DNA from 2 places in the Gryllotalpicola koreensis genome. Region 2 is predicted to be linked to the other one. Evidence: predicted binding sites of a transcription regulator. Region 2 holds the regulator's gene; the other holds the start of a gene.
The links. Region 2 encodes HspR, which represses chaperone genes until heat shock. Its sites were predicted from a motif close to AAGTTGAGTCNNNNNGACTCAACTT; they were not measured.
Positions count from the first base shown of each region.

Region 1: the regulator HspR is predicted to act here: its motif matches at 6,061-6,085, upstream of ABD708_RS17890 (Hsp20/alpha crystallin family protein).

Region 1 is NZ_BAABBW010000006.1:140,721-156,033, reverse strand. It holds gene ABD708_RS17915 (aldehyde dehydrogenase family protein) at 1-1,151, opposite strand, end outside; gene ABD708_RS17910 (serine hydrolase domain-containing protein) at 1,168-2,583, opposite strand; gene ABD708_RS17905 (APC family permease) at 2,582-4,585, shown strand; gene ABD708_RS17900 (alpha/beta hydrolase) at 4,554-5,549, opposite strand; gene ABD708_RS17895 (hypothetical protein) at 5,530-5,952, opposite strand; gene ABD708_RS17890 (Hsp20/alpha crystallin family protein) at 6,115-6,567, shown strand; partial or broken gene ABD708_RS17885 (LD-carboxypeptidase) at 6,632-7,487, opposite strand; gene ABD708_RS17880 (NADP-dependent oxidoreductase) at 7,579-8,535, opposite strand; gene ABD708_RS17875 (S9 family peptidase) at 8,560-10,692, shown strand; gene ABD708_RS17870 (ATP-dependent 6-phosphofructokinase) at 10,717-11,742, opposite strand; gene ABD708_RS17865 (CYTH domain-containing protein) at 11,765-12,418, opposite strand; gene ABD708_RS17860 (hypothetical protein) at 12,499-12,732, shown strand; gene ABD708_RS17855 (DEAD/DEAH box helicase) at 12,833-14,998, opposite strand; gene ABD708_RS17850 (hypothetical protein) at 15,294-15,313, opposite strand, start outside.
Region 2 is NZ_BAABBW010000001.1:332,632-347,944, forward strand. It holds gene ABD708_RS01590 (hypothetical protein) at 38-511, opposite strand; gene ABD708_RS01595 (heat shock protein transcriptional repressor HspR) at 521-952, opposite strand; gene ABD708_RS01600 (DnaJ C-terminal domain-containing protein) at 968-1,963, opposite strand; gene ABD708_RS01605 (nucleotide exchange factor GrpE) at 1,983-2,615, opposite strand; gene dnaK (molecular chaperone DnaK) at 2,620-4,488, opposite strand; gene ABD708_RS01615 (MFS transporter) at 4,769-6,175, opposite strand; gene ABD708_RS01620 (alpha/beta hydrolase) at 6,431-7,393, opposite strand; gene ABD708_RS01625 (TetR/AcrR family transcriptional regulator) at 7,489-8,058, shown strand; gene ABD708_RS01630 (magnesium transporter CorA family protein) at 8,078-9,082, shown strand; gene ABD708_RS01635 (hypothetical protein) at 9,321-9,950, shown strand; gene ABD708_RS01640 (sigma-70 family RNA polymerase sigma factor) at 10,094-11,743, opposite strand; gene ABD708_RS01645 (hypothetical protein) at 11,830-12,156, opposite strand; gene mscL (large conductance mechanosensitive channel protein MscL) at 12,314-12,748, opposite strand; gene ABD708_RS01655 (hypothetical protein) at 12,838-14,364, opposite strand; gene ABD708_RS01660 (NUDIX domain-containing protein) at 14,437-14,976, shown strand; gene ABD708_RS01665 (amino acid synthesis family protein) at 15,194-15,313, shown strand, end outside.

The DNA.
Region 1 (15,313 bases), on a different contig from region 2:
GTCTTCGCGTCCTCGCTGAAGACGTAGAGCGCCAGCGGTTTGTCGTGCGCATTGATGTAGTCGATCGCATCGTCGAGCCCGTCGACCGTCACGAACGGCAGGATCGGCCCGAAGATCTCCTGCTGCATGACGGGGGCGTCGCGTGGAACGTCAGCCAGCACCGTCGGCGCGAGATAGCGCTGCGAGGCATCCGTCTCGCCCCCCGCCACCAGGCGCCCGGCACCCAGCAATCCGGTGAGCCGCTGGAATTGGCGATCGTTGATCACGCGCCCGAAATCAGGGCTCTGGCGAGGGTCTGCGCCGAAGTAGCGCTCGATCCATTTCGCGACGAGTGGCCCGAGCTTCGCCTGCACGGCGCTCGTCGCGAGCACGTAGTCGGGGGCGATGCACGTCTGCCCCGCGTTGAGGAAGCGGCCCCAGACGAGCCGCGCCGCCGCGGCGTCGAGGTCGACGCTCTCGTCGACGTACGTCGGCGACTTCCCGCCGAGCTCGAGCGTCACGGGCGTGAGGTTCTTGGCCGCGGCCTCGAGCACAATGCGGCCGACCGTGCCGTTGCCCGTGTAGAAGATGTGGTCGAGCTTCTGCGCAAGAAGCTCGGTCGTCTCGGGCACCCCGCCCTGCACGACGGCGACGGCCGAGCGGTCGAGGTAGCGCGGCACGAGCTCGCCGAGCACGCGAGCGGTCGCGGGGGCGAGCTCGCTCGGCTTCAGCACGACGGCGTTCCCTGCGGCGAGCGCGCCGATCGCCGGAGCGAGGGTGAGCTGCACGGGGTAGTTCCACGGTGCGATGATCGCGACGACGCCGAGCGGCTCGAGCACGGTGCGCGCGGTCGCGGGCAGCAGCGCGGCAGGCGCCGGGACGCGCGTCGGCCGCAGCCAGCGCCTCAGGTGCTTCCGCACCGAGCCGAGCTCGGCGAGCGTGAAGCCGATCTCGGTGTACTGCGCCTCCGCCCCCGACTTGTGCAGGTCCTCCCAGAGCGCGCGCTCGAGCGCGGGCCCGTTGTCGCGCAGCAGGGCGCCGAGTCCCTTGAGTTGCGCGAGCCGCCAGGCGAGCGGCTTGGTGCGGCCGGTACCGTACGTCGCGCGCAGCCGCGCGACCGTGTCTGAGACGGATGCCTGACCTGCGGTCTCCCCCGCACCGGTGCTGCTCATGCGCGTCAGCCTAGCCTTACTGACCTGGCGTCAATAGGAGGTCGAGCTTCGACGCAAGACCGAGATCGGGGTGGAACCGGCTGACGAGCCGCGGCCCCTCGGGTCCGTCGGGGATGAGCCGCCAGATCCACCGGAAGGGCGTGCCGACGAGCTGCTGGTGCACCTCGAGCGCCCCGTTCAGCCAGCCCGCACGTGCCGCGACGGGCACCTCGCGCAGCGACTCGAGCGGCGTTCCGGGAAGGCGGCCATCGACCCACTCCGCGCGCCCCGCCACGAGCCGCCTCGTGCCGATCGCCGCCCCTGAGGTCTCGAGGGCGACGGTGTCGGCTGCGAACGAGATCGAGAGCCGCTCGATGCCCGTCGGGTTGCCGGGCAGCGAGAAGATCTGCCCGGCGAAGGCCGCCTCTGCCGCGGCATCCGTCGCCTCCAGGCGGGGATCGGGCACGTGCCGCCCGTCCAGCGCGAAGGCCGCGCCGTCGGGGTCGCCCGCGGGCTCGTGGCCGGGCGTGACGCCCGGCAGCAGCTCGCGCCAGATCGCCTCGAGGATGCGGTTCGCGTCAGGCGAGCCGGAGGTCGTGGCGATGACCAGATCGAGCTCGGGGATGACGACGGCGAACTGGCCGCACATGCCGTCGGCGCGGAATCCGTGACTGGACCGCCACAGCTGGAATCCGTAGCCCACCTCGGACTCGTGGCTGCCGAACCACGGGTTGCGCACCTGGTGCGCGCTCGCCTGGTCGACCCATTCGGCCGGTACCAGCTGCCTGCCGTCCCACTGCCCGCGCTGCAGCAGCAGCTGGCCGAACTGCGCGAGCTGCCGCGTCGTCAGCTTGAGGCCGGTGCCCCCGTGCTCGAGGCCGCGTGCGTCGCGCTCCCACTGCGGCGTCGCCCAGCCGAGCGGCCCGAACAGCCGCTCGTCGAGGTACTCGGTCAGGCTCACGCCCGCCCGCCGCACGACGGCCGCAGCCAGCACGTAGGTGCTCGCGGTGCTGTAGACGAAGTGGGTGCCGGGCGGGTACTCGGCCGGCGACTCGAAGAACAGCTCGACGCCGTCGCGTTCGGGCAGCGCCCGCAGCACACCCCACAGGTCGTCGCCGTGGCCCGTGGTCATGGTGAGCAGGTGCCGCACCGTCTGGCCGGGGATCTCGCGGAACTCGGGGAAGATCTCATGCGTCGGCTCGTCGAGGGCGAGCAGCCCTTCCGAGATCGCGAGCCCGACCGCCATCGAGGTGAACGCCTTGCTGACCGAGAACATCATGTGCGGCTCATCGGGGCGGTACGGATGCCACCAGCTCTCTGCCGCCACGCGCCCGTGCCGGGCGACGACGAGCCCGTGCACGCCCAGCCCCTTCGTGTCGACCGCGTCGGCGAAGGCCGTGATCGCAGCGGGGTCAATGCCCAGGGATGCCGGACTCGAGTACTCCATCGCCATGCTGTCGACAGTACGCTCCCGTACTATCTCGCCTGTGACGAACGACACCGCGGCGCGTCCCAGCCTGCGTGACTGGTTCCTGACCGGCATGACCGACATCCGCGGCACGCAGGTGGGTCCGCACGGCTCGGAGTCCGAGAAGCCCGCGTCGTGGTGGCGGGTCATGTGCCTGACCGGTGTCGACTACTTCTCGACCCTCGGCTACCAGCCGGCGATCGCGGCGCTGGCAGCTGGGCTGATCGCCCCGTTCGCGACCATCGTGCTCGTGCTCCTCACCCTGTGCTGCGCGCTGCCGGTCTATCGCCGGGTCGCCCGCGAGAGCTTCAAAGGGTCCGGCTCGATCGCGATGCTGGAGCGCACGCTGCCGTACTGGTGGGGCAAGCTGCTCGTGCTCGCGCTGCTCGGCTTCGCGGCGACCGACTTCATGATCACCATGACGCTGTCGGCGGCGGATGCCTCGGCGCACGCGCTCGAGAATCCGCTCACCCCCCACTGGTTCTCGGGCACGGGCTGGCAGATCGGCGTCACCCTCTTCCTGCTCGCGCTGCTCGCCGTGGTCTTCCTGCGCGGATTCAGGGAGGCGATCGGCATCGCCGTCGTCCTGGTCGCGGTCTACCTCGCCCTCAACGCCGTGGTCATCGTCGTCGCGTTCCTGCACATCGGGGCGCAGCCCGTCGTCGTGCACGACTGGTGGTCCGCGATGTTCCGGCAGAACGGCAACTGGGCCCAGATCATCGGCATCTCGCTGCTCGTCTTCCCGAAGCTCGCGCTCGGCATGTCGGGCTTCGAGACCGGCGTCGCGGTCATGCCGCAGATCAAGGGCGGCCCGCACGACACCCCGAAGCTGCCGATGGGACGCATCCGGGGCACGAAGCGCCTGCTCGGCACCGCGGCGGCGATCATGAGCGCCTTCCTCATTACCTCGAGCATCACGACGACGCTGCTCATCCCGCAGAAGGACTTCCAGGCGGGCGGACCCGCGAACGGCCGCGCGCTCGCCTACCTCGCCCACGAGTACCTCGGCTCGGCGTTCGGCTCGTTCTACGACCTGTCGACGATTCTCATCCTGTGGTTCGCCGGCGCCTCCGCCATGGCGGGGCTGCTCAACCTGGTGCCCCGCTACCTGCCGCGCTACGGCATGGCACCGCAGTGGGCGAGCGCGGTGCGGCCGCTCGTCGTCGTGTTCGCGCTGATCGCATTCCTGATCACGATCGTCTTCCGAGCGAACGTCGACGCACAGGGCGGCGCCTACGCCACCGGCGTGCTCGTGCTCATGGTGTCCGCCGCCTTCGCGGTCACGGTCTCGGCGTTCCGGCACAAACAGCGCAAGCGCATCTGGGCGTTCGGCTTCGTCACCGTTGCGTTCCTCTACTCGACCGTTGTGAACGTGATCGAGCGGCCGGACGGCGTGCGCATCGCGGCGCTGTTCATCCTCGCCATCCTCGTCATCTCGCTGGTCTCGCGCGCCAAGCGCTCCTTCGAGCTGCGCGCCTCATCGGTGACCTTCGACCCGGTCGCCGAGGCCTGGCTGCAGGAGGAAGCGGACGACGAATCCGGTGTCATCCGCATCGTCGCGCACGAGCCCGGGCCGGACACGAAGGACGAGTACAGCGGCAAGAGCAAGTCGGAGCGCTACTTCAGCCACATCCCGCAGGGCGCACGCCTGCTGTTCATCGAGGTGCTGCCGAAGCCGCGCACGCAGGAGGACTCGTCGGACTTCGTGGAGCAGCTGGTCGTGCGCGGTATCGAGAAGCACGGCTACCGCGTGCTGCAGCTCGAGAGCATCTCGGTCCCGAACGCGATCGCCGCAGTGCTGCTCGAGATCCGCGATCAGACCGGCATCGTGCCGAACGTGTATTTCCAGTGGAACGAGGGCAACCCGATCTCGAACATGGCCCGGTTCCTGCTCGACGGCACCGGCGAGATCGCTCCCGTGACGCGCGAGGTGCTGCGCGAGGCGGAGAAGAACCCTAAGCGCCGGCCGATCGTACACGTGAGCTGACCTGGCCGATGAAGTCCTGCAGGCGGGCGTAGACCTCTGCGGACTCCGGATGCGCGGCATCCTGCTGCCAGGTGTGCTCGGTACGCGAGTCCCAGCCGTAGCTGACGAACTCGACCGGGACGCCTGCGGCCTCCGCCCTCTTCGCGAAGTTGACGTTCGCGTGATAGAAGATGTCGCGCTCGCTCGTGGTCACGAGGACGGGCGGGAAGCTCTCGTCGACCCATTCGATGGGACTGAGCCAGCGGGATGCCCGTTGCAGCGACGCCGGCTTCATGCGGTGCCTGCGGTAGCCGGGCAGGAGCATCCGCACGAAGTCGTGGCTCATGATGAAGCCCGGCTCGAACAGGACGGAGAAGTCGACGGCGCCGCAGTGCAGAACGAGGCCGCCGAGCTCCTCGCGGGCGACGGCCGGGCGCAGCCGGAAGTGGTCGGCGAGCTTCGGCTGCGTGGTCGTGGCCGCGAGCAGCGCGGCGATCTGCGCGCCGGCCGAGTCGCCGCCGAGCACGATGGTGCTCGCGTCGCCGCCGTGCTCGCCGATGTGCGCGACCACCCAGCGCAGCGCCTCGTTGGCGTCGTGCAGCATATGCCGCATGCCGAAGCCGCCGCCGCGCAGCCCCGCCCGGCGGTAGTTGACGTTGACCACGACGATGCCGGTGTCGGCCTGCACCGCGCAGTACTTGGTCAGCGCGGACTTATCGCCGCTCGTCCAGCCGCCCCCGTGGAAGTAGACGTACACGGGCAGCTTCTCGGAACCGGCGGTGGCGCGGCCCGGCGTGAGCACATCGAGGCGGTGGCCGGGGTGATGGTCACCGACATAGTCGATGTCGAGCAGGTAGTCGACGGTGCGCACCGGAGCCGCGTTGAACTTGCGCGACTGCAGCGGCGCCCACGGCAGCATCATGGCCGTCCACAGCCAGGGGCCGACGGGGAACGGCGCCGAGCGGCTACCGGAGCGCCGCGACATCGAAGAGCGCCAAGAGGGCGAGGGCATAAGCGGATTCCGGATCGTCGGCGTCGAAAGGCTGAGAATTGTCGGCGGAGGTGCCGGAGGTGGTGACGCGCCAGCGCCCGGCAGGGTGGGCCTCCAGCGATCGGAAGGCGGCGCCGAGGCGCTCGCGCAGCTGGTCCTCGCGGGGCAGCCAGAGCGCCTGCTCGAGCGAGACCGAGTCGAGGGCCCACTCGGTCGTGCCGTTGAACCCGAGGATCGTGCCTGTGTCGAACTCGTGCGGCTCGACCGTCATGTCGGACACCGTGAAGGTCTCGTCCGAAGCGAATTCCGGGCCGTCGATCTGGAAGAAGTCACCGGGAGCGGGATGCCAATCGAGCCCGGCATCCCGCAGTTGCCGGGCTAACGAACTCGCGATCACCCGCTCATTATGACCCCGGAGTTCGCCGCCGGGCTGGGCGCTTCCTATGGGCTCGCGCAACGTGGAATGGATCTGGCACTCTCGACGTTCGAGTGCTAATGTGATCGCAGGTTGAGTCGAAGGGACTCAACTTACAAGACCACAGAGAAGGAGCTGATTCATATGGCAATGAACTTCGACCCGTTCCGTGAGTTCGATCGCCTCGCGGGCTCGTTCCTCGACCGGCCCGTAGGCCCGCGCCTCATGCCGATGGACCTCTACAAGGACGGCGACACCTACGTGCTGTCCGCCGACCTGCCCGGCATCGACCCCGGCTCGGTCGACATCGACGTCGACGGCCAGCTGCTGACCATCCGCGCACAGCGCACCCTCGCCACCGGTGACGGTGTGAAGTGGCTGACCCGCGAGCGCCAGGGCGGCACGTTCCTGCGCCAGCTGAGCCTCGGCCAGGGCATCGACACCGAGCGCATCGCCGCCGACTACTCGAACGGCGTGCTCTCGATCACGATCCCGATGAGCGAGAAGGCCAAGCCGCGCAAGATCGCGGTGTCGTCTCGCACCGAGACGGTGCATCCGGCCGTCGAGGAAGCGCACGCCGAGAACGCCGAGGCATAAGCCTCGCGACCCTGAAGGGCCCCGGTTCGCCGGGGCCCTTCGCATGTCTACGAAGGCGCGCGGATCAGTTGTAATCCGCAACGACCGTGCGCGTACGGCCATCAATTCGGATCCGGCCGCCGTACGGCACGATCCACTGCGGCCGCGTGTGCCCATCTCTTCACCCAGTCGGCAGGTGGTTCGAGCTCGCTCGTCTCGAGCAGGAGAACGATGCCTTCAAGCTCTCCGAGCGGAGGCAGCCTGTCTGCGAGCGCGAGCTGATCGAGCACCTCCAGGCATCCGCCCCAGGTCCGACCCTCGACGATCCGCTCCGGTCCGCTCCACACCCACTCCTCGGTCGCCTCTCGCGCACCGAACTCCACCAGCGCCCGCGGATCGCGCCAGTCGTGACCGAAATCCTCCGACTCCGGCGTCCTGGTCAGCTCGATCTCGCCACCCTCCAGGAGGGCAGCCCGAAGCGAGCGCAGGTGAACGTCGTCCACTCCCGGACCGGCACCGAGGTGCACTTGCGTCGAACCTCCGTAGTAACCGGGGATGCCGAGACCGAACAGCCAATTCAGAAGGTTGGTGTTGTCGCTGTAACCCAAGAACGGCTTCGGGCTGGCACGCACGATCTCCGCGTCGAGATGAGGGATCACCGTGATCTGATCATCGCCGCCGACGGTCGTGAGGATCGCACGGATGCCGGGATCGGCGAACGCTGCGTTCACGTCGGCAGCCCTCGCCTGAGGACTCGCGTCGAGTTGCCGCGTGGTCGGGAACTCGACCGGGATCAACCCGGTCAGTTCTCGCAATCGCCTCATCGCCTGCTCGTGCACTTCCGGTCCGATGCCAGGAGCAGCGAACGCCGGCGAGAGAATCGCCACGCGGTATCCCGGCACGAGCTTCGGCAGCGCGGCGAATCCGGCGGAAGAGCTCATGACCCCATCCAAGCGGATCGCTGACATCGAGAAGTGCCGCGATGTCGTCCGTTCTCGAAGAGCACGACATCGCGGCACTTCTCGGCGGGGACTACCTCGTGACCGCGACGATCTTGCCGCGCACGTGGCCCGTCTCGAGGTGCTCGTAGGCCTCGGCCAGCCGCTCGAGCGGATAGACCGCCTCGATGGGCACCGCGATCGCCCCGTCGGCCACGAGCCGCACGATTTCTGCGAACTGCTCCATCGTCGCCTGGGGGTTGCCGACGCCCTGCGCGCCGCGGTGTCCGCGGGCAGCGATCGTGTTGAGGCGATCGAGCGGCACGCCGAGGGCGAGCGCCGCGTCGACGGACTCCGGCCCGTGGTTGTCGAGCGCGGCGGTGAGACCCTGCGGTGCGGCATCCCGCAGCCGCTCGACCAGCCCGTCGCCGTACGCGACCGGCGTGATGCCGAGCGACCGCAGGAACTCGTGATTGCGCTCGCTCGCCGTGCCGACGACGGTCGCGCCACGCAGCACCGCGAGCTGGCCCGCGATGATGCCCACTCCCCCGGCCGCGGCGCTCACGAACACGGTGTCGCCGGGCCCCGCGCCGACGCGGTCGAGAGCCGCGATCGCCGTGCGGCCGGTCACCGGCAGTGCCGCGGCCGTGTCGTAGTCGAGCGCGTGGGGCTTCTCGATGAGAACGCCGTCGCGTTCGGCATCCGTGCCCTCCGCCCGCACGATGACGAAGTCGCCGATCGCATGGTGACGCCGCCCGCCGAGCACTGCGTCGCCCGGGCGGAAGCGGGTGACGCCCTCGCCCACCTCGTCGATGTCGCCGGCGAAGTCGAAGCCGACGCCCGTGCCGCGGCCGTCGGCGGCCGGCTCGGTGATGCCGTAGCGCTCCGCGTGCTCGCGCGCGTGCAGGATCTTGTAGTCCACGGGGTTGAGGCCGTTCGCGAAGACGTGCACACGGACCTCGCCCGGGCCCGGGTGCGGCGGTTCCTCGTGGACGATGCTCAGCACCTCGGCGGTCGGGCCGAAGCGGTGGAAGCGGGCGAATCGGGCCATGACCGCAACGCTAACGTGGAGCAGGTGAGCGAAGCCCCCGTTGCGAAGCGAATCCCCACCGAGCGCACCTTCCACGGCGACACCGTCGTCGATGACTACGAGTGGCTGCGCGCCAAGGACGACCCCGAGGTGATCGCGCACCTCACCGCCGAGAACGCGTATGCCGAGGCGCGGAACGAGCACCTCGCTCCCCTGCGCGAGACGATCTTCGAGGAGATCAAGGCGCGCACCCTCGAGACCGATCTGAGCGTGCCCGTGCGCGAGGGCGGCTGGTGGTATTACTCGCGCTCGTTCGAGGGGAAGCAGTACGGCGTGCAGTGCCGCGCGCCGATCGCCGGAGTCGACGACTGGGAGCCGCCGCAGCCCGCCGAGGTGGATGCCGCGACGCCCGCGCTGGCCGGAGAGCAGGTGCTCTTCGACTCGAATCTCGAAGCCGAGGGGCACGAGTTCTTCTCGCTCGGCTCGTTCGACGTGTCGGCCGACGGCACGCTGCTCGCTTATGCGGTCGACGTCGAGGGCGACGAGCGCTACACCCTGCGGGTGCGGGATCTCGCGACCGGGCGCGACCTCGACGACGAGGTCCCGAACACCTCGGCCGGCGCGTTCTTCTCGCCAGACGGACGCTTCGTCTTCTACACGACCGTCGATGACGCCTGGCGGCCCGACACGGTATGGCGGCACGAGGTCGGCACGCCCGCGTCCGCCGACGCGAAGGTGTTCCACGAGCCCGACGAGCGCTACTGGGTCGGCGCGGGCCTCACCCGCAGCCGCCGCTTCATCGAGGTGGGTGCATCGTCGTCCGTCACGAGCGAGTCGTGGCTGATCGACGCGGACGACCCGACCGGCGCCCCCCGCGTCGTGTGGCCGCGCCGCGAGGGCGTCGAGTACTCGGTCGACCATGCGGTCGTCGCTGGCGAGGACCGGCTGCTCATCCTGCACAACGACGGAGCCCTCGACTTCGAGCTCGTCGACGTGCCGGCATCCGACCCCTCCGCCGCCCCGCGGGTGCTGCTCGCGCACGACAGGGCCGTGCGACTCGACGACGTCGACGCGTTCGCCCAGCGCATCGTCGTCGAGTACCGCCGCGACGGGCTCACCCGCCTCGGCATCCTGCCCATCACCGCCGACGGCTACGGAACGCTCACCGAGGTGCCGTTCGGCGAGCCGCTGTACACGGTGCACGCCTCGGGCAACCCCGAATGGGATCAACCGACGATCCGCCTCGGCTACGGCTCACTGGTGACCCCGTCGACGGTCTACGACCTCGTGCCGGCGACCGGTGAGCTGCGGCTGCTGAAGCAGCAGCCCGTGCTCGGCGGCTACGACCCCGCGCTCTACGAGCAGCGCCGCGAGTGGGCGGTCGCCGACGATGGCACCCGCGTGCCGATCTCGCTCGTGTATCGCCGCGACCTCGTCGCGCTCGACGACAGCGGCGTGCTCGTGTCGCCGGCGCCGCTCGAGCTGTACGGCTACGGTTCGTACGAGCACAGCATCGACCCCGCCTTCGGAATCTCGCGGCTGTCGCTGCTCGACCGCGGCGTCGTGTTCGCGATCGCGCACGTGCGCGGCGGCGGTGAGCTCGGCCGTTCCTGGTATGAGGACGGCAAGAAGCTCGCGAAGAAGAACACCTTCACCGACTTCGTCGCCTGTGCGCGGCACCTCGTCGAGACCGGCTGGACCGCCCCGTCTCGGCTCGTCGCCGAGGGCGGCAGCGCGGGCGGTCTGCTGATGGGCGCTGTCGCGAACCTCGCGCCCGAGCTCTTCGCCGGCATCCTCGCCGACGTCCCGTTCGTCGATGCGCTGACATCGATCCTCGACCCGTCGCTGCCGCTCACCGTGATCGAGTGGGACGAGTGGGGCGACCCCCTGCACGACGCATCCGTCTACGCCTACATGCGCTCCTACACGCCGTACGAGAATCTGAGAACGGATGCCGCCTACCCGCCGATCCTCGCCGTGACCAGCCTCAACGACACGCGCGTGCTCTATGTCGAGCCCGCCAAGTGGGTCGCCCGGCTGCGCGCGCTGGGGGCGGATGCCCTGCTCAAGATCGAGATGGTCGCCGGCCACGGCGGCGTCTCGGGGCGCTACAACGCGTGGCGCGAGCGTGCGTGGGAACTCGCCTGGCTCCTCGACCGCCTCGGTCTCGCCGGCTGATCGCCGGGCGACGGGCCGGCGCGCTCAGCCGAACAGCAGCGCGGCCTCGTCCCAGCGGCGGCGCGGGACCGCGTTGAGGTTGCGCGTCGCGTCGGTGATGCTGACGTCGACGACGTCGGTGCCGCGCAGCGCCACCATGGTGCCCCACTTGCCCGCCTGGACCGCGTCGACCGAGGCGATGCCGAGACGCGTCGCAAGCACACGGTCGAAGGCGCTCGGCGCCCCGCCGCGCTGGATGTGGCCGATGACGGTCGCGCGCGACTCGATGCCTGTGCGCTCCTCGATCATGGGCGCGATGATGTCGGCGATGCCGCCCAGAAGCGGGCGGCCGAACGGGTCGAGGCCCTTGTGCGAGTGCGCGCCGTCCATGGTCGGCAGATGGAACCCCTCGCTCACGACGATGACCGGCGCCCGACCGCGGTCGCGCACCGACTCGACCCACTCGCAGATCTGCTCGATCGTGGCGCTGACCTCGGGGATCAGGATCGCGTGCGCGCCCGCGGCCATGCCCGCGTGCAGCGCGATCCAGCCGACGTACCGACCCATCACCTCGACGACCATGCAGCGCTGGTGGGATTCGGCTGTGGTGCGCAGGCGGTCGATCGCCTCCGTCGCGATGCCGACGGCGGTGTCGAAGCCGAAGGAGTAGTCCGTCGAGGCGATGTCGTTGTCGATCGTCTTCGGCACGCCGACGATCTTGAGCCCGTCGTCGCTGAGACGGCGGGCCGCCGTCAGGGTGCCCTCGCCGCCGATGGCGATGATCGCGTCGATGCCGTTCTTGTCGAGCACCTTCTGGATGTTCTCCGGCCCGCCGCCGGCCTCGTACGGGTTGGTGCGGCTCGAGCCGAGGATCGTGCCGCCCTCCTTCGACAGGCCGCGCACGCGGTGGCGGGGCAGCTCCATCAGGTCGCCCTCGACGACGCCCTTCCAACCCCACTTGAAGCCGACGAAATCGTGCCCGTACACGCGGTCGCCCTTGAGGACGGCGCCCCTGATGACGGCGTTCAGCCCGGGGCAGTCCCCGCCGGAGGTCAGAATCCCGATTCGCATTGCAGCTCCTTCTGCTTGGAGACTATCGATCAACCGGCCCTGAGCGGGACAGCCCGAGTGCGCGAGCGAGCTTCGACCCGGACGACGGCGACCGGGCCCCCGCAGCAACGAGCCTTTCCTCGATCGCATCGAGCAGGGCGGCACGATCGGATGCCTCGCCCACGGCGCCACCCGGCAGCAGCTCGGCCTCCCACTCCTGCCAGCGGCGCTCGGTGCCATACCCCGGCCCCTCGCGCAGATCGGTCGCGACGACGTGGTCGTCGGCGAGCTCGACGAGCGCCTCGCCCGCGGCGTCCCGCAGGACGGTCGCGACGCGATGGTTGCGCACGCGCGCGATCGGCACCAGCGCGGCGTCGCCGATGAGCTCGCCGAGCGCGACGCGGACGTCATCGGGCACACCCTCGTCGTCGCCGAGCTCGAACTGCTGCTCGCGGCGGCCTTCGGCCAGCGGCGGCCACTTGATGTGCCACCCGGCGTCGTGGCCGCCCAGGCGGCGACGCACGGCGACGCGCGCGTTCGCGAGAGTCAGGTCGGGGGTGTCGTAATACGTCGCGTCGAGGTCGAAGGCATCCGCCTCATCGGCTGCGGCCACGCGCCCTGCACCGACCAGTGACGGCACGCGGGCTGCCGCGTCGACGTCGTATTTCCGCTCGATCTCGACCTTGCCAGCGCTCATGTGAACAGTCTGTGCCCTGCGACCGGCGGAACCCGAATCGGGTATTGGCCTGCCTGCGCGCCCGGCGTAGCCTGCATGCCATGAGCGACAGCCGACGTGACGAATTCGACGATGACGACGTCGATCTCGAGGACGAGGCCCCCGAGGACGTCGAGGATTACCAGCCCGAGACGGAGACGTACGACGAGGACGACCTCGACCTCGATGACGACTTCGAGTCTGACGAGGAAGTCTTCCCCGATGACGAGCGGCCCACCGGCTACGACGACGAGCTCGACGAAGACGACGAGGAATTCGACGACTTCGACGAATAGTCGTTAGCAAGACGCTCTACGAGCGGGCGACTTGCTCGCCCGCGAACGCACGGACTCGAAAAGTCGACTGCGGTCGCGCCGGGCGGGGACCGGCGCGCAATCAGCTCAGCGCCTCGCGCAGCAGGCCGACGAGCGCGTCGAGCTGAACGGATGCCTCGGAGCCCGGCTCGACGTCGATGCCGTCGAGCGCGCGCAGGGCGAGTCCCTGCTTGGCGTCGATCAGCTCGGCGATCTTCGAGTCGATGGTCTGCGCGGCGATGATGCGCCATGCGGTGACCGGCTCCTCCTGACCGATGCGGTGCACGCGGTCGATCGCCTGCGTCTGCTCGGCCGAAGTCCAGGACAGCTCGGCGAGCACGACGTTCGACGACACCTGCAGGTTGATGCCGACACCGGCCGCCGTGAGCGAGCAGACCACGACCGAGACCTCTGGGTCGTTCTGGAATGCGTCGATCGCCTTCTGCCGCTCGATCGCGTTCTGGTCGCCGCGGATCGACACGGCCTTCAGCTCGCGGGCCGCGAACAGCGCCTCGGCCTGGTCCATGACGTCGATGTGCTTGGCGAAGAACACGACCTTGCCGGTCGAGCGCGCGAGCTGCGCGGCGTAGTCGGCGGCGAGGCCGGCCTTCGCCTGGCCGATGCGGCGCACCATCGTGAAGACGTTCTCGCCGGTCTTGGCGCTCTTGGACTCCTCGAGCTCGGCGTGGGCGACCACCCTGATGAGGTGCTCGCGTCGGGCATCCGTGCCGCCTTCGACGTTCTCGCCGACGCCGGCCGCGAGCGCGCGCTGATACCGCGCCACGAGGCGGCCCGCGAGCTCGCGCTCGGCGGCCTTGATCGAGCGGCCCAGCTCGTCGTCGAGTTCGACGGGCATGTCGACGATGCGCCGCGACGGCAGGTCGGCGGCGACGTCGATCTTGCGGCGACGCACGATGCCGAGGTCGATGACCGTCTCGCGCGCAACGGGATAGAACTCGTGGTCGGCGGGCGTGAGGCCGGTCTCCTCGAGGCGGTCCATGAGCTCGCGGGTCGGCTTGGTGCCGTCGATCCAGCCGAGGAACTGCCAGATCGCGCGGAAGTCGTCGATGTCGTTGATCAGCGGGGTGCCGGTGAGGGCGATGAGCAGCGGCTCGCCGCCCGGCGCCGTCTTGCGGATCGTATCGGCGAGGGCGAGCACGTGCTGCGAGCGCTGCGAGTGCAGGTTCTTGATGAAGTGCGCCTCGTCGACGACCATGCCCTTGAAGCCCATCTGGGCGATCCAGGACAGGTGCCGGTCGAGCACCTCGTAGTTGACGATCACGATGTCGGCGAAGGCGTCGAGGCCCGCGCCGTCGCCGTGGATGACGGTCGCGCGGCGCTGCGGCGTCCACCGCTCGACCTCGCGCTGCCAGTTCATCTTCACGACGTTGGGCACGACCGCGAGCAGCGGGTACGCGCCGGCGACGGATGCCGCGAGCAGGGACTGCGCCGTCTTGCCGAGGCCCGGCTCGTCGGCCAGCAGGAAGGTGCGGTGCCCGAGCCTGGCCGACTCGATGAACTGCGCCTGGTGGTGCATGAGCTCCATGCCGGGGGGCGCATAGCGGTCGATCTTCGGAGCGGGCGGCAGCTCCATGCTGGCGATCTGGCCGCCCGCGCCCTGCTCGAAGGACTTGAACAGGGGGCCGAGCAGCTCCCACGAGTCGAGGCGGCGACGCGGCGCGGGCGCGGCCTGCTCGGCGTAGCGGGTGAAATCGGGTGCCAGGAACGGGTTCGACAGCTGGCGGGCGCGCACGGACTGCGGCACGACCTGCTTCTCGGCGAGCTCGGCCGAGAGCACGGGCTTGTTGTCGAGGACCTTCGGCTCCTCGACCGTGATGATGAGGTCGTCGGGGCTGAGCGCGGTGCCCGACTCGAGCAGCCAGTCGCGGCGCATCGTCTGCGCGGCGGCCGACGGCGAGGCATCCGTCTCGAGCAGCTGGATCAGGCTGGTGTCGCGCGCCGCCGTCTTCGCCAGGATCTGCGCGATGCCGTCGAGCCGCTTCAGCTGCTCGGCGCGCTGGGCCTCGGTGAGCTCGGGGTCGGATTTGGCCCGAGCGCGCTCCTCGCGCATGAGCAGCGCGATGACCTGGAACTTGGTGCGGTTGGTCGGGCCGAGCTTCTTGCCGCCCTGTGCCTTGGCTTCGACCTCGCGCACGCGGCGCGCGAGGACGGGGATGAGGCCGTCGTTGTTCTGATGACGGCGCCCGGAGCGTCGCTGCTGTGCGACGCGCTCTCCGGTCTGGGACATGTGCCTCCACGATCTGCGGGCCCGCCCCGGCTTCCGGGGATCACGGCCGATGTTCTGCGTTTCACCACTCGATGCGGTGAACGCGGTGCACGGATGCCGGGGCCGTGGCACGAACGAGCAGCGGAAGCCTCTCGGGCCGCGGCGGAACGGGATTCCGGCGCAGAAACCATCCTACCCCAGGGGCGCGAGCGCGCCCGCACGGCTCTGCCGTGCTGCCGCGGCGCAAGGCGCCGCGTCAAGAGGCGCGAGCGGACCCGCACGGCTCCGCCGTGCTGCCGCGGCGCAAGGCGCCGCGTCAAGAGGAAGGCGTCACCT
Region 2 (15,313 bases):
TCTGGTATATCGCGGGAATGCCGACAGGCCGCTCCGCCTACGGCAGAAAGACGCCCGGGTGCTCGCGCGCGTACCGCGCGAGCGACGTGGGGCCCCCGTTGTACAGCGCGTTCGCCGTGCTGCGCGTCGCGGCAGGGTCGACGCTGCGCATCCGCTGCAGCAGCCGGGTCACCGCGCTCCGGCGCGCGCCGAGCCCGCAGTAGTACAGCACGACGCCGGTCATGAGCACGAGGAAGCCGAGGGTCGCGCCGAGCGCAGGCCCGGAATCCGCACCCCACAGCACGATGCCGATGATCACGACGACGATCCCGCCGACGAATCCCCAGACGAAGAACTGCGCCGCGAGGCCCGTCAACCGCTGGGCACGGGCGGCCCCGCGCGCGAGGTGGGCGCCGACGATCGGCTTGAGGCGAGCCCGCAGTGCGCGCGGGTTCGCGAGCGGGTGCAGATAGATCGAGGGCAGCGGCGATGGGATTCCGGGCGAGGCGTCGTGCGGCTCGGCATCCGTCATAGTCCGACCCTATAGATCAGGCGGCGGGCCCCACGGGCGCCATACGACCACTTGATCGCGGCGCTCGCTGCGGGTGCCGGCACGCATCGGCACGACCTCACCGGTCACCCCGGAGGCGAAGACGCGGCGGCCCGGCTGTTGGAGCAGGGCGTCGGCGAGCGCCGACTCGAGCTCGCGCACCCGCTGCTGCAAAGCGCGCACTTCATTCTCAAGCGAGAGGACGCGACGGATGCCTTCGAGCGACACCCCCTCGGCCGAGAGCCGCGCGATCTCGCGCAACTGGGCGACATCGCGCAGCGAGTAGCGCCGCGACTTTCCCGCCGTGCGGGTGGGCTCGACGAGGCCCAGGCGGTCGTACTGGCGCAGGGTCTGGGGATGCAGCTCGGCGAGCTCCGCAGCAGCGGCGATCGCGAACAGCGGGGTGTCCTGATCGACGTCCATAGCCACTTATTTACATCACTCTCTGGCTCGCGCCAGCAGATCCTCGCGCGGGTTCTCCTTCGGGAGCTTCGCCGCGAAGTCGAGCAGCGCGTTCTCGGCCTCGGCCGAGAGGTGCGACGGCACCGCGACCTGCACGACGGCGAGCAGGTCTCCCGTGCCCTTGTCGGTCTTCACGCCGCGGCCCTTGACGCGCAGCACGCGGCCGGACGGGGTGCCGGCGGCCACCTTGAGCTTCACCGGAGCGCCCTCGAGCGTCGGCACTTCGATGGTCGCTCCGAGCGCCGCTTCGACGAAGGTCACCGGCACGTTGAGCCGCAGGTTCAGCCCGTCGCGCTCGAAGACCGGATGCTTGCGCACGGCCACGTGCAGAATCAGATCGCCCGCCTCGCCGCCGTCGGGGCTCGGGTGGCCGCGGCCGCGCAGGCGGATCTTCTGCCCGTCGGCGACGCCCGCCGGGATCTTCACCTTGATGGGCTTGCCGCCCGTGCCCGTCAGCGTGAGCGTCTCGCCGCGGGTCGCGGCGAGGAAGTCGATCGTCGTCGACGCCTCGAGGTTCTGGCCCTTGGTCGGGCCGCCGTATCCACGGAAGCCCCCCGAGGACTGGCCGAACCTGCCGCCGCCGAACAGCCCGCTGAAGATGTCGTTGGGGTCGGCGCCGCCCGTCGAGTAGGTGAACCCGCCGGGGCGGCCGCCTGCGCCGCCGCCGAACATCGAGCCGAAGACGTCCTCGAAGCCGCCCGCGCCACCGGAGCCCGGGGCGGTGAACCGCGCCCCGGACCCCATGGCCCGGATCTGGTCGTACTCGGCGCGCTGCTCCTTGTCGGACAGCACCGAGTAGGCCTCACTGATCTCCTTGAAGCGCGCCTCGGCCGCGGCATCCCCCGGGTTCGAATCCGGGTGGTACTGCCGCGCGAGCTTGCGGTAGGTCTTCTTCAGCTCGGCGTCAGACACGTCTTTGCTGACGCCGAGCGTCTTGTAGAAGTCCTTGTCGAACCAGTCCTGACTGGCCAACGCGCCTCCTCTTTACTTCTTAATCTGCTGGGGTGGCGACGACCACGCGGGCCACGCGCACGAGCGTCGAGCCGATCGTGTAGCCGGTCTCGACGACATCGAGCACGGTGGCCTCGGTCGCGCCGGGGGTGGGCTGCTGGAAGATCGCCTCGTGCCGCTGCGGGTCGAACACCTCGCCGACCTCGCCGAAGGGCTTGACGCCGAGCTTCTCGACCGCGCCGCGCAGCTTCGCGGCGATGGTCGGGAACGCGCCGTCACCCTCGAGGTCGCCGTGCTTCTGGGCACGGTCGAGGTCGTCGAGCACCGGCAGCAGCACGCGCACGGCGTCGCCGACGGCGCGCTCGCGCACGACCTCGCGCTCGCTCTCGGTGCGGCGGCGGTAGTTCGCGTACTCCGCCGTCACCCGCTTGAGGTCGGCCAGGTGCTCGGCGCTCGGGTCGTTCTCCTCCACCTCGGCCGCGGCGAGGATGTCCTCGACGAACAGCTCGTCGTCGCCGTTCTCGCCGGCCCCTTCGGGGGACGAGGCCTCTGCCTCGCCCCCCTCAGCGGCATCCGGCTGGCGCAGCTTCCCGGTCTCGGGGTCGATGCGCCGCTTGTCGCGGACGATCGGCTCCTCGCGCTGTTCGTGCTTGTCGCTGTTCTCGTCCGTCATCGCCTTACTTCTTCTCGTCCTCGTCGTCGACGACCTCGGCGTCGACCACGTCCTCGTCAGAGGCGCCGTCGGCCGGGGCATCCGTGCCGCCCTGCTCACCGGCGGCGGCAGCCTGCTCGCCCTGGCTCGACGCGTAGATCGCCTCGCCCAGCTTCTGCTGGCTCTGCGAGAGCTTCTCGAACGCGGTCTTCACGGCCTCGTCGTCCTCGCCGGCGAGCGCGGTCTTGAGCGCGTCGACGTCGCCCTGCACGTCGGACTTGACGTCCTCGGGCAGCTTGTCCTCGTTGTCCTTGATCAGCTTCTCGATCGAGTAGACGAGCTGCTCGGCCGTGTTGCGGGTCTCGGCGGACTCGCGGCGGCGCTTGTCCTCTGCGGCGTGCTCCTCGGCCTCCTTGACCATGCGCTCGATGTCCTCCTTCGGCAGCGATGAACCGCCGGTGATGGTCATCGACTGCTCCTTGCCGGTGCCCTTGTCCTTCGCGGACACGTGCACGATGCCGTTCGCGTCGATGTCGAAGGTGACCTCGATCTGCGGGATGCCGCGCGGGGCCGGCGCGATGCCGGTGAGCTCGAAGGTGCCGAGCGCCTTGTTGTCGCGGGTGAAGTCGCGCTCGCCCTGGAAGACCTGGATGGCCACGGACGGCTGGTTGTCGTCGGCGGTCGTGAAGGTCTCGCTGCGCTTGGTCGGGATGGCGGTGTTGCGCTCGATGAGCTTGGTCATGATGCCGCCCTTGGTCTCGATGCCGAGGCTCAGGGGGGTGACGTCGATGAGTAGCACGTCCTTGCGCTCGCCCTTGAGGACGCCCGCCTGCAGGGCCGCGCCCACGGCGACGACCTCATCGGGGTTGACGCCCTTGTTGGGCTCCTTGCCGCCGGTCTCCTGCTTGACGAGCTCGCTGACCGCGGGCATGCGGGTCGAGCCGCCGACGAGCACGACGTGCGCGATGTCGGAGACCTTGATGCCGGCCTCCTTGATGACGTCCTGGAACGGCTTCTTGGTGCGGTCGAGCAGGTCGCTGGTCATCTGTTCGAACTGCGCGCGGGTGAGCGTCTCGTCGAGGTTGGCGGGACCGTTCTCGGTGAGGCTCAGGTACGGCAGCTGGATGCTCGTCGACATCGAGGAGCTGAGCTCCTTCTTCGCCTGCTCCGCGGCCTCCTTGAGGCGCTGCAGCGCGATCTTGTCCTTCGAGACGTCGACCCCGGTCGAGTCCTTGAACTTCTTGATCAGGTGCTCGACGATGCGCTGGTCCCAGTCGTCGCCGCCGAGGCGGTTGTCACCGGCGGTCGCGCGGACCTGGATGGTCGAGAAGTCGTCGTCCTTGCCCACCTCGAGCAGCGAGACGTCGAAGGTGCCGCCGCCGAGGTCGAAGACGAGGATCAGCTCGTCCTCCTTGCCCTTGTCGAGGCCGTAGGCGAGGGCTGCAGCGGTCGGCTCGTTGATGATGCGCAGCACGTTGAGGCCCGCGATCTCGCCGGCCTCCTTCGTGGCCTGGCGCTCGGCGTCGTTGAAGTACGCGGGGACCGTGATGACGGCATCCGTCACCGTGTCACCCAGGTACTGCTCGGCGTCGCGCTTCAGCTTCGCGAGGATGCGCGCCGAGATCTCCTGCGGGGTGTACTTCTTGCCGTCGATCTCCTGCTTCCAGTCGGTGCCCATGTGGCGCTTGACCGACGAGATGGTGCGGTCGACGTTGGTCACGGCCTGGCGCTTGGCGGTCTCGCCGACGAGCACCTCGCCGTCCTTCGTGTACGCGACGACCGACGGGGTGGTGCGGAAGCCCTCCGCATTGGCGATGACGACCGGCTCGCCACCCTCGAGAACGGCGACCACGGAGTTGGTGGTTCCGAGGTCGATACCTACTGCACGTGCCATCTGTTGGCCCTCCTGCTTGTGTTGCGTAAGTTCGTGGGGGCGGCTTGCTTGAGCCGCCCAGACTCAACTTTTTCAGAAGCACGGATGCCTGTCAATCCGAATCCGTAAAACTTGAGTCTGTTCATGTCAACTTTGCAGGCAGTCGGCGCATTCCCGTGCTCTTCCCCGTTCCCATTCCCATTCCCCTTCCCATTTCCAGCCCCACTCCCCGAGGGGTGCGTTCGGGCGCACCCCTCGCGGCGGCGGGGACCCGAACGGCCCCGAATGGTGAGTTCGGGCGTTACGCAGCGGTCGCTTCCTCGGGTACCGCGGGCGACTCCGCGGCGAGCACCGTCGCCTCGTCGGCGCGGTCCTCGGAGCGGCGTCGCGCGACCCGGGCCGCGGCAACCGCGCTCACCAGGGTGATGAGCGACAGGGCGCCGAGCATGACGGCCGGATGCCACCAGGCGTTGCCGCTCGCGTTCGCGAGCAGCTGCGTCAGCAGGGGGACAAAGCCCGCCAGGGCCGCGGCGATCGCGTAGGCAAGGGAGAGCGCGCTGTAGCGGATAGACCGGCCGAAGGCATCCGCCATCAATCCGCCCAATCCCGACCAGGCGAGCGTCGGCAGCAGGCCGCCGACCACCATGGTGCCCGCGAGGATCAGGAAGGTCGCGCGCGGCAGCAGCGCGTACATCGGGAAGGCGATCACGAGGGTCGCGGCCGCGCCGATCGCCACCACGCGGGCCGAGCCGATGCGGTCGGCCCACAGCCCGAAGAACGGGATCGCGGCGATCTCGACGAGGCTGCCGATGATCGTCGCGAGGAACAGCGCCTGCGCCGAGAATCCGAGCACGGAGGTGCCGTAGCTCGTCGTGTAGGTGTTCATGAGCGAGTACGAGCCGATGCCGAGCATGGCCGCGCCGACCGCGACGATGAGCATGACCGGCTGGCGGCGGAAGACCTCGAGCACCGGCAGGCGGCGCACCCGCTTGGCGGTGCGGAGTGCAGCGAACACCGGCGTCTCGGTGATCGTCACCCGCAGGTACAGCGAGAGGGCGAGCAGCGGCAGCGCGAACAGGAAGGGCAGCCGCCAGCCCCAGCCGGCGAGCGCGTCGGGGCTCATGGTCGAGCTCAGCAGCAGGAAGAGGCCGCCGACGATGACGGTCCCGATCGGCGAGCCGAGCTGGGGGATCGCGGCGTAGAAGCCGCGCCGCCGGGCCGTCGAGTGCTCGACGCCGATGAGGATCGCGCCGCCCCACTCGCCGCCGAGCGACAGGCCCTGCACGATGCGCAGGGCGACGAGCAGCACGGGAGCCCAGACGCCGATGCGGTCATACGACGGCAGCACGCCGATCAGGGCGGTCGAGACGCCCATGATGCCGACCGTCCAGATCAGGGTGCGGCGGCGGCCGATCCGGTCGCCGAGGTGTCCGAAGACGATCGCGCCGATCGGCCGCACAAGGTACGAGGTCGCGAGAGTCAGGAATGCGGCGAGCGTGCCGACGGCGTGGTTCTCAGCCGGGAAGAACACCGCGGCGCTGAACAGGGCGCTGAAGTAACTGAAGACGTAGAAGTCGTAGGACTCGAGAGAGGTCCCGACGAGTGAGGCGAGCGTGACGCGCGTGGCGACCCGGTCCGAGGCGGAGACAGCAGGAATGACGTTCGACGCGGAGTTGGCACTTAGCCCCGCGTCAGAGTTTCTGACCATCCTTCGAGCCTATGCCGAGGTGTGCACGCGCGCGGTGCGGTGCTGTGGCGTGCCGCGCCGTGCCGAGGGTGCGGGTGCGCTACAGCTGCGGATGGGCGCCACTCCGCCGGGGGTGGCGCCCATCCGTGCGAGTAGCGCGGCTGCGATCCGGTGTGCGCGGCTCGGATCGGGGGCGCGCACACCGGATCCGAGCAGCGCATGCTAGGACGAGCAGCGCACGCGAGGTGGGCGGCGGGTGCGAGGCGCGAGGGATGCCTAGGAGGCGAGCACGTCCTTCAGGAACGCGACCGCCTGAGCGACGGCGCCCTTTGCGGCGAAGGTGTCGTGCAGCCCGTTGACCATCACGAAGTCGTGCACGATGCCCTGGTAGCGCACCGCGGTCACGGGCACGCCGGCCCGGCGCAGCTTCGCCGCGTAGGCCTCGCCCTCGTCGCGCAGCACATCGGCCTCCCCGGTGATGACGAGCGCGGCCGGCAAGCCGGAGAGCTGCTCGAGCGACGCCCGCAGCGGCGACGCGGTGATCTCGGCGCGCTGTGCCTCATCGGTCGTGTACTGGTCCCAGAACCACTTCATGCCGTCGCGGGTGAGGAAGTAACCCTCGGCGAACTCCTCGTATGAGGCGGTGTCGAAGTTCGCGTCGGTGACGGGGTAGAAGAGCAGCTGGCCCGTGATGTCGATGCCGCCGCGCTCCTTGGCGAGCAGGGTGAGAGCCGCGGTCATGTTGCCGCCGACCGAGTCGCCGGCGACGGCGAGCCGCGCGGCATCCAGCCCCTTCGAGGCACCGGACGCGACGATCCACTGCGCGGTCGCCCAGACCTGCTCGAGCGCGTGCGGATAGCGCGCCTCGGGCGAGCGGTCGTACTCCGGGAAGACGACGGCGGCACCGGCGCCGATCGCGAGGTCGCGCACAAGTCGGTCGTGCGTGTGGGCGTCGCCGAAGACCCAGCCGGCGCCGTGCGTGTACAGGATCACGGGAAGCGCGCCGGTCGCGCCGAGCGGCTTCACGATGCGCACCTTGACCGAGCCGGTCGGGCCGCCGGGGACCTCGATCCATTCCTCGTCGATCTCGGGCTTGAAGATCGGCTCGTCCTGCACGCCGTCGACGGCCTTGCGACCCTCCTCAGGGGCGAGCTGATAGAGGAACGGGGGCTCGCTCGTGGCATCCACGAATGCCTGCGCCGCCGGTTCGAGAGAGATGTCCTTCGGGTTGCCGCTCATGATCTGGCTCCTTCTGCTCTGATGAGAACGACCGTTCTCGCATCTGACCGCCACTTTAGAGAACGAACGTTCTCACTGTCAAGTAGACTTTCGGCATGAGCGAGATCAGCACCCCAGCAGACCGCCGGCAGCGGATCGTGGATGCCGCCGACGAGCTCTTCTACACACGCGGCATCGGCCAAGTCGGCATGGACGCCGTGCGTGATGCCGCCGGCATCTCGCTGCGCGCGCTCTACACCGAGTTCCCCTCGAAGGACGACCTCATCGTCGCCGTGCTCGGCAAGCGCCACACGATGTGGACCAATGGCGTCACAGCCAAGGTCGACGCGATCGCCGAGCCCCGCCAGAAGCTGCTCGCGGTCTACGACTACCTCGCCGACTGGTTCGGCGACGCCGACTTCCGCGGCTGCGGCTTCATCAACGCCTTCGGCGAGCTCGGCGCCGCGAACGCGCAGGTCGCCGAGACCGTGCGCGCGCACAAAGCGGACTTTCAGCGCTATGTCGACTCGCTGGTGAAGGACGCCGGCGGGCCGGCATCCCTGGGCCCTCAACTCGCGATCCTCGCGGAAGGCGCGCAGACGACGGCCGCGATCGCCGGGACGACGGATGCCGCACGCCACGCCCGCGCCGCCGCGGAGTCGCTCGTCGCCGCCGCCGGCATCTGACGCAGGTAGCGTTGCCCGCATGGGGACGCTTCGCTCGCTCGTCTGGGACCGCGATGGTCAGGTGATCGCCCAGGACTTCCCCTTTGCGGAGATCTCCGACTACCTCGCCCGCGACGACGTGCTCACGTGGGTCGACCTGTGCGAGCCCGACCACAAGGACCTGCAGAGGCTCGCCGACGAGCTCAGCCTCGACCCGTACGCCGTCGAGGATGCGATCGCTCACGTCGAGCGGCCGAAGGCGCTGCGCTACACGTCGCACACCTTCTTCACCGCATACGCCGCCGCATACGACACCGAGAACGAGCCGGACGACGACGACCTCGCCGCACGCCTGCGCCTCGACAAGGTGTCGGCGTTCGTCTTCCACACCGGGCTCATCACGGTGCGCAGCCCCGAGTTCGACATCGACGACCTCGTGTCGCGGTGGAACGACAACGCCGATCTGCTGCGCTCTGGCGTCGGCGCGCTCGTGCACGGCCTGCTCGACGCCGTGGTCGACAGCCACTTCGACGCGGTGCAGGTGCTTGACGACGCCGTCGAGGGGCTCGAGGACGTGCTCTTCGACGAGCGAGTCCTCGCGACCCGTGTGCAGCGCGCGACCTACCGGCTGCGCAAAGAGCTGGTGCAGCTGCGCCGCATCGTGCTGCCCATGCGCGAGGTCGTGAACGGGGTGCTGCGGCACCGCCGCGACGCGGGCTCAGGGCCCGAGCTGGATGCCTCGTACGACGATCTCTACGACCACGTGCTGCGCGTCACGGAGTGGACCGAGTCGCTGCGCGACATGGTCACGGCCCTGTTCGAGACGAACCTGTCGCTGCAGGACTCCCGGCTCAACAACGTCATGAAGAAGCTCACCGGATGGGCCGCGATCATCGCGGTGCCGACCGCCGTGACCGGTTACTTCGGTCAGAACGTGCCGTACCCCGGCTTCGGCCAGTGGTGGGGGTTCCTGCTGAGCGTCGGCGTGATGGTCGTCGCCGCCGGCATCCTCTATCTCGTCTTCAAGCGCAAGAACTGGATCTGAGCCGCTCACCGGTGTGGCCGCACAAAGACTCGCCTGCTACCCTCGCAAAGTCGCGCGCCCCCTTCGCCCGTACGGGGCGCACCTCTACCCCGTGGTGACGCCGACCCGCCGCCGCACCGCCTCAGATTCCATGACCGATTACCCCTCTCGCCGCTCTCTCCGCCAGCAGCCGGGTGCCCAGAAGGGCCGTGCCGCACAGGGCCGTCGACACGCGCCGCATGCCCGATCGCGGCGCCATATGGCCGCAGCCGGGGCGGCGACGATGCTGCTCGTCGGCAGCGTCATGGTCGCGATCCCGGCGGATGCGGCGACGGTCAACTCGCAGCCCTTGTACGCCAGCGAGCTGCTCGCACACACGCAGAGCCTCACAGTGGAATCCGACGTCACGGGCGACGCCGTCGAGAGCACGTCGTTCGACTCGAAGACCGTCACGACGTCATCCGGGGCGCCGGCGCTGACCGTAGGCGGCGTGACCAACGCCGACTGGGCCGCGCTCGTGCTGCAGGATGCCGGTCTGCCCATCACGCAGAACAACGTGACCGTGATCCTGCAGTGGATGGACTCCGAGAACTCGCCGAAGAGCTGGTACCTGCGCAACAACCCGCTGAACAACGGGCTCGGCTCGGGTGGCGGCGGCGGATTCGGCAGCTACGCGAACCTGCGCATCGCGGCGTCGTACGTGGCGCAGCAGCTGGACCGGTCGCTGTTCGCGGGCATCCACGACGCGCTCGCAGCGGATTCCGCGCCGGCGGTCACCGAGCAGGCGATCATCGCCTCGCCCTGGGCCTCAAGCCACTACGGCGGCGGCGCACGCTTCCACGCGGTGAATGTGCCGATCGTGGCCGCCCCGGCTTCCGCCTGGGGGTGACCCGGGCCTGGGGTCAGGCCCCGCGCCCGCGGCCCCGGACCGGTACCGAGAAGTGCCGGAATGTCGTGTCTACCGCGCAATGACGACATCCCCGCACTCCTCGGTGGGAGTCCTGGTGCAGCTTTCGGGGCCGAAGCGACCTCTCAGTCGGAGCTGAGCGAGCAGGTGCCCCATAAGGTCAAACCCAGCAGCGAGATCGCCGACGCAGAGGCGCTGTTGGTCGCGCCGGCCGTCGCATCCCCGGCACTCGAACTCGCAGTGATCGTGTAGGTGCCGAGCCCGAGGACCGAGTCAGCCTGAACACTGGTCGTGTAAACGCCGTCAACCGGACCGGAGGTCGACGTGCCGCTTCCGCCGAGCGCCACACCGTCCGAGGCGATGACGAACGACGGCGTCTGACCGGTGACAGGCGTTCCGTCGTACTGCCAGGTGAGCGTGAGTGTGCTGCCGTCCGCTGACGCGGAACACTCGGTGAAGGTGATGAGCGGCAACGGGGGTGTGGCGGGCGGGGAGGTCGGCGGAGTGCTCGGAGTCGACGTTGGGGTCGGGGTGGGCGTTGGGGTCGAGGTCTGGGTCGGCGTCGGACTCGACGAAGAGCTCGGCCGAGAGGACGGTGACGAGGACGGGGCGGATGCTGCGGCTGGGGCCACCGGGGGCACGGCGGTGCCCCGCGCGGGCGCCGGAGCGGCTCCGGCAGCGGGCGACTCCGGCGCTACCGGGGCAGGACTCGGGGACGGCGTGGGTGTGGAGGGTGCTGGCACAGGTGCGCTCGGTGCGGCATCCGTCGACGTCCCCCCGGGAGCCTCGGAAGACTGCGCGACCGAGGTGATGATCTGCTTCTCGGGTGCCGGGCCACCGGTCACGGCGAACGCGACGCCGACGGCGATCGCCCCCGCGGCGACGGCCGAGCCGGCGCCGATCGCGACGTTGCGCACGTGCGTGGGCTTCGGCGGCCAGAAGGCGCCGGCGCCCAGGGTGGCGGCGGTCGCAGCTGCCGGCTTGAGAAGAGCCCCGTACGCGGTGGCGGCGCCCGCACCGAGGAATCCGATCAGGATCAGCGCGCCGAGGCGGTGCGACGCCTCGGTCATCTCGGCCGCGGCGAGCGGGCAGCGGTCGCACTCGTCGAGGTGGGCGTCGAGGCGCTCCTGCTCGCGGGCGGGCAGAGACTTGCGGGTCGAGGCGGCGAGCCGGTCGATGGACCAGCGGCACTCGGACTCGGCGGGGACGGTCTCGATGTGCGCCTGCACCCAGGCGTGCCGTAGGCCCTCCTTCGCGCGCTTCGCAAGGGCCGACACCGCGTTCGGCTTGATGCCGATCATCGCGGCGACCTCGCGCGGGGGCAGCTGCTCGGCCTCGGTGTACCAGAGCACCTCCTGCCAGCGCTGCGGCAGCGTGTTGAAGGCGCGCACCGTGAGACTCTGATCGAAGCGCTCGGCGAAGGCCTCATCACTCGAGTCGGGGTCGACGGCCTCGAACTCCTCGGGGGTGAGCTCAGCGGGCTGCGCGCCCCAGCGCGCTGCGACCGAGCGGATCGTCGTGACGAGGTACGGCCGGAACGCCGCCGTCGGGCCGTTGCCGCGCTCGATCGCCTTCAGCACACGCACGAACGCCTCGGAGACGAGGTCGTCGGCGTCGAAGGCCGACGTGATCGCACGGGCAGCGTTGATGCCGGCGCGGTGGTGCCGGTTCCAGAGCGCCCCGTACGCCTGCTTGTCGCCGGCGCGCACGCGCTCGAGCAGCGCGGCGTCGCTGAGGGCGTCGTCGGACTCGGCGTGCGAGGGAAGGGCAGTCATGAAGAGATCCCGGTCGGGTAGACAGAGGGGTGCATCGGTACGCTACGCGATGCGCGCGCCATCACGCTATCCGGAGCCCGTGAGCCTTAGACGGGCAGCGTCGCCAGAGGGCGAGGCACGGCCAGACGCACGGACATCAGCTCGACCAGCACCGCCTCGCACTGGCGCACCATCAAGCACAGAGCGCCGTCGATGCGCTGCACGACGAGGCCGCCGCTCAGCGCCGCGGCCGACAGCGTCGCCGCGGCGACGTTCAGCAGACCCGCCGCCGTCTTCCACGGCACGACGTCGGGAAGGTGCTCGACCACGTCGCGGGCCACTGCCTGGACGAACTGCCGCCAGTCATCCGGTGCCTTCTGCTCGGCCAGCGCTCGCGCGACCCGCAGTGCGTCGAGCTCGATGACCTCGTTCATGTGTTCTCGCCTTCTCTAGAGATACGGATGCCCCGCGCGGCGCGCGGGAAGACTCGGAATACCGGACACGAGCGGCCGCCACCCCCATGGCGGCCGCTCTCGGCCCATGCCCGCACGCGAGTTCCCAGTCGTCGATGCGGGCACCCCCTGGCCGGTCCTAGTCGGCCCGGTGACGGCTGCCGAAATCGGTGCGCACCGCGAGCAGGTCGCGGATCTGCGTCAGCAGCTCGATGTCACTGGGCCCGGTCGGCGCCCCTTCCGCCGGCTCGACCGCCGCCGCGCGCCGCTTCATCACTGCCTGAAGCGGAAGCACGAAGGCGAAGTACACGACCGCCGCGATGATCACGAAGTTGACCAGCGCGCCGATCACAGCGCCGAAGTACAGCGTCGAGTGGCCACCCGAGACGGTCGGGATGTCGACCGCCAGGGCCTTGTCGAGGCTGTTCGCGTTGAAGACGGCGCTGATCAGCGGGTTGATGATCTTCGTGACCACCGCCGTGACGAGTGCCGTGAACGCCGTGCCGATGACCACGGCGACCGCGAGGTCGATGACGTTCCCCTGGGAGAGGAACTCTTTGAACCCCTTCAGCATGGCTTTCCTCCAGTTCGGTTTGTGCCTTACATCGGAGGAAGACCCGGGGTCCGCGAGATCGTGACGCGCCTTGCGAAGATTTTTTGAAGTTATTTCTGCGGGGCCAGCAGCACGAGCCCGCGAACGCCGGGGACGGCTCGCCAGCCGGCATCCGCCAGCACCGCCGCGAGCCTCGTGCGCTCTTCGTGCGCAGGCGCGCCCTGCAGGTAGACCGCGGTGACCCCGTTGTCCTCGAAGTAGTCGGGCGCCTGCGCAGCGCCCGCGCCCGCGCCCGTGAGCGATTTCGCGAACTCGAACTGCGCGACCGGGTAGAGATCGTTGCGCGAGTCGATCGTCACCTGCAGATCGGGCCGCAGCACGTCGATCGCGTCGGACGCGCCGACCGTGCTGAAGACCCGGGCGCCGTGGGGGATCGAAGCGAGATCCGCGGGGTCGACGCCCGTGAGACGCCAGCCGGGGACCACGGATGCCGCAGCCACGCACACCGCGACGATCGCCCAGGCCGCCGCCGCGCCGAACGCGCCGATGCCGATGCGGGGCAGTCGCGGCTGAGGCATCCGCGCCACCGCCGGGCCGCCCGCGAGCACGCTGAGCATGACCAGATCGGTGTCCGAGCGCACGACCAGGCAGGCCGACAGGGCGGCGATGAGCAGGATGCCCGCCGCGACGTGGTCCCGCCGGATCAGCACCAGCACGATCGCCGCGGCGCCGATCACGAGAGCGAGCACGACGGGCTCGTAGTTGTAACCGCCGGGATCCGCGAACAGATGACCCCAGGCCGCGTAATGCTCGGCGCGCGAGCTGCTCGCCGTGCCGAGGGACTTCACGATGCCGGCCGCGCCCGCGGGCGTCGCCAGCACGCCGAGCGCCGCCCCGAGCCCGACCACCGCGGCCGTCGACGCACGGCGGGCCACCGGCATGCAGATCGCGTAGACCGCCGCGAACACGGCGATCGCGACGAGTCCGCCGAGGTGCAGGTTCTCCCAGACGGCCGCGATCGCGAAGGCCGCGCCGCCGAGCGCGAGGCGGCGGCGGCCTTCAGACAGCGCGCTCATGCGCGGATGCAGGCACACGAGGGCGAAAGCGAAGACCGCTCCGTAGTCCGCCAGCTCGGACTGGCCGTCGGCCCACCCCGCCAGGGTGAGGCTGAAGAGCACAAGGATGCCGACCCGCACCGGCCCGGCCTGCAACCCGAATCGCCCGAGCACCCGCCAGACGAGGGCGAGCACGCCGAGCTGGGCGAGAAGCACGAAGACCACGACCCCGGCGAATCCGGCGCCCCGATAGGCGATCGCGAGCAGCGTGCCCCAGCCCCAGCTGTTCGGAATCCAGGGGAGCATGCCCGCCGTCCACGACCAGGAATGGCTCAGCACGGCGTGACCCGTGCTGAGCGTCAGCTCGCCCTGCCGCAGCTGCCACCACAGCTGCGGGTTCGCGGGCAGCGCGGCGGTCGCGTTGATCACGGCGTACCCCACGGCCCAAAGCGCCGCAGCCAGCCCCCACCAGAGCTCGGATCGCCGCGCCGCCGTCCGCCCGGTCGTCAGAAAGTCGCGGGTAAAGCGGGGATTCCGCGACGTGTTGACGACCGAGGCCGGACTCGGGGCGTGAGGGGTCACTCAGCCAGTGCACGCGCCCTCCCGCAAGAAACCACACAGATCGTCTATCAACGCGGAACATAGGCTCTGGGAATGCCCTGGACGACTCTCACGACCCGCACCGCCTACGAGAACCCGTGGATCCGGGTGCGCGAGGACCAGGTCGTCCACCCCGACGGCTCGCACGGGCTCTACGGCGTGGTCGAGCTGCGGCCCGCGGTCTTCGTGGTCGCACTCGACGAGGACGACCGCGTCGCGCTGATCGAGATCGACCGGTACACGGTCGGCGCCTCGCTCGAGGTGCCCGCAGGGGGAAGCGACGGGCAGGAACCACTGGTCGCGGCGCAGCGCGAGCTTCTCGAGGAGACCGGGCTCGAGGCATCCGATTGGTCCGAGCTGGGGTCGCTGTTCGCGTTGAACGGCGCCGCGCTGGCCCCCGAGCACGTGTTCCTCGCGCGCGGGCTTCGTCAGGCGACGGATTCCTCGCACAGCCAGCTTGAGGAGGGGATCTCGGGCGTGCGCTTCGTGCCGCTGCCCGAGGTGCTCGCGATGATCGGCCGCGGCGAGATCAGCGACAACGAGACGGTCGCCGCGGTGTCCCTCGCGGCGATCAAGCTGGGGCGGCTGGCGTAACTCCGAGCCGCTCACGTGCTCGCCATTTTCCGCGGCCTCCTTCACATCGAGACCGCGGAACCTGGCGACGACGTGGCCGCTCTCGATCGCTCGGCTCCTTCGCCGTGTTTCCAGGGCGTAAAAATCGGGGAAGACCACTAGTCGCGGAAATCAGTTGCCCCTAGGGTCTTGTGTAATAAGAACTGCGTATCAGCATCTAAGAAATGCCGGAGTCTTCATGAGCATCGACCCGTACTACAACGTCCGCGCCTTCCATTCCTTCGTGCAAGAGACGCTGCACGAGCTGGGCCCCGCGCCGGAGCAGCCGCTGATCAAGGCGGCCGTCGCGGTCGTGATC